2 regions of the Ensifer sp. NPDC090286 genome follow, and region 2 is predicted to be linked to the other one. Evidence: predicted binding sites of a transcription regulator. Region 2 holds the regulator's gene; the other holds the start of a gene.
What was found. Region 2 encodes PhoB, which activates phosphate uptake and scavenging genes when phosphate is short. Its sites were predicted from a motif close to TGTCATNNANCTGTCAT; they were not measured.

Region 1 (3,503 bases), on a different contig from region 2:
GTTTCCGGCGCAGCGCGCGAGTCGCAACAGGCAATGACCATTGTCTTCGGCTTTTGCCCGGTTTCCGCCAGCGCCTTGTAGCGTTTCTGCTGTTCGCTGAAGCGACCGTTCATGAAATTGTGGTAGCCGTTCAGAAGATAGTCCGGAAAACGCTGCTGCTGCTTGTCCATCGATTGCTCCGCTCGTGCTTCAAGGCGGCATGGCCGGCTTTCGCCCACCCGCACCTCCGTCATGAAAATGATCGCGATCTAAAATTCAATCCACGATGCCATAGGGTGGCGGTCCGTGAACAGCTTCTTCACTTCCGCCGCATCTGATTCGGATGAACCAGCCGGCGCATCTGCACCATCGCCATCGGCGTCGAAAGGCTCGACGCGTCCTGCTCGATGGTCAATTCATCTGCGCCGCGCTTGACGCTCCGCGCGATGATCTCAAATACGCTCGCCGTCGCCATCTGCAAGGCGCGTTCCTCTGAAAGTCCTTCAAGGATCCGGGCGAGAAACACCGCCGCCAACAGGTCGCCCGTGCCGTTCGGCGGGTTTTCGACCAGTCGATGTTCGGCAAGCAGCGCGTGGTTGCCCGAAAGAAAGAGATTGCCGGTCCCGCCGCTCATCATCGGCACGGCGGACGTCACCAGCACGCGGGCCGGACCGAGGCCGAGCGCGGCGTCGATGATCGCCGTGTTCGTCTCCAGCGTCGCGCCAGCGAGCCAGGCAAGCTCGTAGCGGTTCGGGGTCGCAAGATTTGCAAGCGGCAGCAGGCGGTCGCGAATGGCAACCGCCGTGGCTTCCGGCACATAGAGACCACCGGCATCGCCGACCACGGGGTCGCAGGCATAGATCAGCTTGGGATTGCGCTCCTTCAGCGCCGTCACCAGCCGCGCCACGGCTTCCGCCTGTCCCGCCGAGCCGAGGTAGCCCGAAAGCACGGCGCGCACCTCTCCGGCCCAGGGGGCTGCAATGAGGTCATCGACCACCGCCCCGAAATCCTGATCGGAAATGGCGATCCGCGTCGAGCGGCCATGGCCCGGATGCCAGGGGAGGATGACGGTCGGCAGCGCCCAGACCGGATGCCCCAGGGTCTCCAGCGCGAAGACCACGGCCCTGTTGCCCACCTTGCCGCGCACGACATGGCTCGAGATGACGATGACGGCGCCGGGCAGGGAAGGCATTTCGGGCATCGACCAGTCCAATCCTACGATCTCGAAACTCTGTTCACCCGACTGTCACCGCCCTGTCAACAGCCGATGGCAGATAGGCTCCGGAGAAGCCTCTGGCGTTTTCGTGCTTTTTCTTCGATTTTCGAGCAATTTTCGCGAAATTACCTTCGATTTAAATGGATTTAAGCTGTTTTCACGTGAAATTCTCCGAATTTGGGCTCGATTTTGCCGAAATCAGCGTAAAAAGCGGTCGCCATTAGCCATGGTTCTGATAGGGTTTGGCCTATCATGAATGGGAGAGACTTCATGGGCGTGAAATACAATCCGAAGCGGGACAGACACATCGACGCAGCGAAGGCGGCCGCCATCAAACTGGGCGTCGAGGCGCTGGCGCCGGAGATCCTCTTCGGTGGGGCCAGCAACGATGACCTCGATCTCTATTCGGCGGACATGCTGGCGCTGACCGCAGCCCATGCGGCTCGCGAACTCGCCCGCTGGGATGGCGGCAAGCCGCAGGTTTCGGTCGAAGCCGTCGCCGGCATCGCGCCGGGTGGTACCGAGGTATCGGTCATCGCCGTAACCGAACGCAACATGCCGTTCCTCTATGACTCGGTCATGGGGGAAATCACCAGCACCCACCGTGACATTCACCTCGCGATCCATCCCATCCTGGTCAAGGAACCGGGCAAGCCGGCAAAGCTCTTCGATCCGGAAGAGGAAAGCGATCCGTCGCACCGCGTCAGCCATATCCAGATCCACCTGACCAAGCTTGCGCCTGTCGAGGCGGAACAGCTCAGCAACCGCATCCGCGACGTGCTGGAGCAGGTCCACCAGACCGTGCACGACTGGCCGGCGATGACGACCTTGCTCGATCAGGCCATGTCGGAACTCGAAACCTACAACGCGACGCGCAAGAAGAGCGACCGCGACGAGGCGCTCGCCTTCCTTCGCTGGCTGCGAGACAACAACTTCACCTTCCTCGGCATGCGCGAATACACCTATTCGGGCAAGGGCGAGAAGGCAGCCGTCGAACGCGGCAAGGGCAGGGGCCTCGGCATCCTCTCCAACCCGGATGTGCGCGTTCTGCGCCAGGGCAAGGACGCGGTGTTGACCACACCTGAAATTCTCGCCTTCCTCGATGGCCCCGATTTCCTGATCGTCACCAAGGCCAACGTCAAGTCGGTCGTGCATCGCCGCGCCTACATGGACTATATCGGCGTCAAGCGCTTCGACGCCGACGGCAACGTCGCTGGCGAGTTGCGCATCGTCGGCCTGTTCACCTCCTCGGCCTACACCCGCCAGGCGGCTGAAATTCCGCTTCTGCGCCACAAGATCGAAAAGATCGTCGATCACTTCGGCTACGATCCGCAAAGCCATTCCGGCAAGATGCTGGCCAACACGCTGGAATCCTATCCGCGCGACGACCTGTTCCAGATCGATGTCGGCCTGCTGGCCGCCTTCTGCGAACAGATCAACGAACTCGGCGATCGGCCGCGCATCCGCGTGCTGCCGCGTATCGACCATTTCGACCGCTTCGTCTCGGTCATCGTCTTCGTGCCGCGCGAGCAGTACGATTCGGATGTTCGCGAAAAGATCGGCGACTATCTGAAGACGGTCTATGACGGCCGCGTCTCCGCCTATTATCCGGCCTTCCCGGAAGGCGGTCTCGCCCGCGTCCACTTCATCATCGGCCGCTCCGCCGGCAAGACTCCACGCATTCCGCAGGCCAAGCTCGAAGAGGCCGTTCGCGGCATCGTCACTCGCTGGATCGACCGGTTCGACCTGCTTGCCCGCAAGGACGGCATCGAACTCGATGTCGACAATGCCTACCAGTCGTTCTTCACGCCGGCCGAAGCCTATGCGGATCTCGCCGACATCGCGGCGTGCAAGGGCCCGGATCCGATCCGGATCGAGTTCTATCACTATCCCCGTACCGTTTCGCGGCCCGATACCGCCGAGCTCAAGATCTTCCACGCCAGCGAACCCGTGTCGCTGTCGCGCCGCGTGCCCTTGCTTGAAAACCTCGGCTTCCGGGTGATCAGCGAACAGACCTACGACATCGGCGTCAACGCCCACGGCGAAGAGAAGCGCAAGGTCGTACTCCACGACATGGAGCTCATCCACCGCGACGGCCACGCGCTGAACCTTGAAAAGTCCGGACCGGCGCTCGAAGAAGCGTTCCTCGCCGCCTGGAACGGCACGACCGAGGACGACAATTTCAACCGGCTGGTCCTGCTTGCGGGCCTCAATGCCCGTGAGGTAACGGTGTTGCGCGCCTATGCCCGCTATCTGCGCCAGGCGGGCATCACCTACTCGCAGGGCTATATCGCCGACACGCTGAACA
Region 2 (3,503 bases):
CCTTGGAGAAGTGGTAACGCCGTGCCGTCTTGATGGCGCATTCCAGCGCTTCCGCACCCGAATTGGTGAAAAACACCTTGTCGGCAAAGGTCACGGCCGTCAGCCGGCGACCGAGGCTTTCCTGGCCCGCAATCTCATAGAGGTTGGACAGGTGCCAAACCTTGTCGGCCTGCGCCTTCAGCGCTTCGACGAGGTGGGGATGCGCGTGGCCGAGCGAGTTCACGGCAACGCCGGCGCCGAAATCGAGATAACGCGTACCGTCTTCAGCGATCAGCCAGGCGCCCTCTCCTCGCTCGAAACGCAACGGCGCGCGCATGTAGGTATCGTAAAGCGGCGTTGTTGCAGTCATGCGAGGCTCTCCTTCACTCCAGATCGACATCGATCCCGCGCCTCACGCGGTCCGATAAAAATCAAAAATGCCGCCTTTCGGCGGCGCAGGCACTATTCCCATTTCGCGCTGCAATGTCAACAAAACCAAGCCTTGCAGCGCAACATGAAGGATCGATTCCTGGCAGCAGAAAAATCGTCCGGGAGGGCTTGCAAAAATGCAACGCCGGCCGAGCAAGTTGGGGAAAACTACGAAATCGATTCGGCCTGATTCCCGGGACTCTTGCCACAGAGTCCAGCGGTCAGTACGTTAACATTCAATTACTAGACGCATGCGGCGGACCTAGTCACCAAAAGAGTTATCGCGTTTGCAACCCCGGGGTTCAGCCGGGGTGCGGTGAGGGATTCTGCCATCCCCAACGCTGAGAACGGAGAGTGCAGAAATGAACTGGACTGACGAGCGGGTGGAGAAACTGAAGAAGCTTTGGTCCGAGGGCCTGAGCGCGAGCCAGATCGCGGCACAGCTCGGCGGCGTCAGCCGTAACGCTGTCATCGGCAAGGTTCACCGCCTGAGCCTGCCAGGTCGCGCCAAGGCCGGCGGCAGCACCACGACGGCGGCCCGTCCGAAGCGCCCGACTTCGGCACCGCGTGCGCCGAACTACGCTTCGCGCGTTTCGGCCCGCCCGGTTGCACGCACGGCCGGCGCTGTCGTTCTCAAGGAAGAAATCGAAGTCGATCTCGTTGCCGAGCAGGATTTCAGCACCCGGACCGACGTTGTCGTGCCGATGTCGCGCCGCCTCGAGCTGACCCAGCTCACCGAGCGCACCTGCAAGTGGCCGATCGGCGACCCGCTGAAGGAAGAGTTTCACTTCTGCGGCAACGATTCCCCGGAATCCTCGCCTTACTGCACCTTCCATGCGCGGCTGGCCTACCAGCCGTCGGGCGAGCGCCGCAGGGCCCGCTAAGAAGCCGGACAGCATCAATAAAAAAGGGGCCGATCGGCCCCTTTTTTTGTTGGAGACTTCCGGATCTGTCAGCTTTCGAGCGAATAGCCGGCTCCGCGAACGGTGCGGATAACGTCCGGCATGTTCGAGAAATTCAGAGCCTTGCGCAGGCGACCGACATGCACGTCGACGGTGCGTTCGTCGACATAGATGTCATGGCCCCACACGCCGTCCAGAAGCTGCGAGCGCGAGAAGACGCGGCCCGGCGAGGACATCAGGAACTCCAGAAGACGGAACTCGGTCGGGCCGAGGCGCACTTCGCGGCTGCGGCGGTGAACGCGGTGGGTCTCGCGGTCGAGTTCGATGTCGCCGCAGCGAAGCAGCGTCGACAGCACCTCGGGCTTTGCCCGGCGCAGCATCGCCTTGACGCGCGCCATCAGCTCCGGAGTGGAGAATGGCTTGACCACATAGTCATCGGCGCCGGTCGCCAGACCCCGGACGCGCTCGCTTTCCTCGCCGCGCGCCGTCAGCATGATGATCGGCAGGCGCTCCGTCTCCGGGCGCTGGCGCAGCCGGCGGCAAAGTTCGATGCCGGAAACACCGGGCAGCATCCAGTCGAGGATGAGCAGGTCGGGCAGCCGCTCCTGAAGCCGGATCTCCGCCTCGTCGCCCCTGAGGATCGTGTCGACGTCGAAGCCCTCGGCTTCCAGATTGTAACGCAGCAGAACGCTCAGCGCCTCTTCGTCTTCGACTACGGCGATTTTTGGCAACATCAGGTAACGTCTCCTTACCGCGGGCGACCCTTGGGCTCATCGGCCCGGCCGGCGCTCAGACACTCTAAATCTGGAGCACGTCCGCCGATTTCAAAGGCGGGGCGAAAACCGCGTGCTTCAGATACAGGAATTCGGGGCCGCGACCGAAGCCGCGACCGGATCAAATTTCAAAGGGCATGCATGCTTACGGCGCGCTCGGCGCTCAGTCGTTGACCGAGCCCAGCGTCGACGTGGTGTCATCCTTCGGACGCTCGCCTTCCGGCTGAGCACCCGTCGCCATGTAATAGATCGTCTCGGCGATGTTGGTCGCGTGGTCGCCGATGCGCTCGATGTTCTTGGCGCAGAACAGAAGATGCGTGCAGGGCGTGATGTTGCGCGGATCTTCCATCATGTAGGTCAGCAGCTCGCGGAACAGCGAGGTGTAGATCGCATCGATCTCCTCGTCGCGCTCGCGGATGCTGTTGGCCTTCTCGGGCGAGCGCGAGGCGTAGACGTCGAGCACTTCCTTGAGCTGGACGAGAGCAAGCTCCGCCAGGTGCTCCAGGCCGCGGGCGAGCTTGCGCGGAATGCCGGATCCGGCAACCGCGATCACGCGCTTGGCGGTGTTCTTGCCGAGATCGCCGACGCGTTCCAGATCGGAGGCGATGCGGATCGATCCCATGATCTCGCGCAGGTCGGCGGCGACCGGCTGGCGCTTGGCGATGGTGACGATCGCCTTCTCGCCGATCTGGCGCTCGGCGTCGTCGAGAACGGTGTCGTCCGAGATCACCTTCTGCGCGAGAGCGAGGTCGGAATTGACCAGCGCGCGAACGGATTCGGCGACCATCTGCTCGGCGAGACCGCCCATCTCCGAGATGCGGCGCGTCAGGTACTTCAGTTCTTCGTCATAGGCGGACATGATATGCATGGACATGATCGTCGATCCTTACGGGCGCTTTGCAGTTACTGTTGCAGCCTTATGCGGCCTCAGCCGAAGCGGCCCATGATGTAATCCTGGGTGCGCTGGTCATCCGGATTGGTGAACATCTTGTCGGTGTCGTTCTCCTCGACGAGATTGCCGAGGTGGAACATGGCGGTGCGCTGCGAAACGCGGGCGGCCTGCTGCATCGAGTGGGTCACGATGACAATCGTGAAGTTCGTGCGCAGTTCGTGGATGAGTTCTTCAACCTTGGCCGTCGCGATCGGATCGAGCGCCGAGCAGGGCTCGTCCATCAGGATGACTTCCGGGCTGACGGCGACGGCACGGGCGATGCAGAGGCGCTGCTGCTGACCACCGGAAAGGCCAGTGCCCGGCTCCTGAAGACGATCCTTTACCTCGTTCCACAGACCGGCCTTCTGCAGGCTGGTCTCGACCACTTCGTCAAAGTCGGCCTTGGTGCGGGCAAGTCCGTGGATGCGCGGACCGTAGGCGACGTTGTCGTAGATCGACTTCGGGAAAGGATTCGGCTTCTGGAAGACC

Region 1: a site for PhoB is predicted at 1,224-1,240, ahead of ACIQUG_RS30475 (NAD-glutamate dehydrogenase). Genes of this name have one in related genera too.

What each region holds. Positions count from the first base shown of each region.
Region 1 is NZ_JBIVYF010000007.1:331,735-335,237, forward strand. Features, by position in the region: gene ACIQUG_RS30465 (carbonic anhydrase) at 1-170, opposite strand, end outside; gene pdxY (pyridoxal kinase PdxY) at 299-1,180, opposite strand; gene ACIQUG_RS30475 (NAD-glutamate dehydrogenase) at 1,466-3,503, shown strand, end outside.
Region 2 is NZ_JBIVYF010000003.1:630,863-634,365, forward strand. Features, by position in the region: gene ACIQUG_RS18240 (aspartate aminotransferase family protein) at 1-349, opposite strand, end outside; gene ACIQUG_RS18245 (GcrA family cell cycle regulator) at 771-1,292, shown strand; gene phoB (phosphate regulon transcriptional regulator PhoB) at 1,361-2,044, opposite strand; gene phoU (phosphate signaling complex protein PhoU) at 2,247-2,960, opposite strand; gene pstB (phosphate ABC transporter ATP-binding protein PstB) at 3,011-3,503, opposite strand, start outside.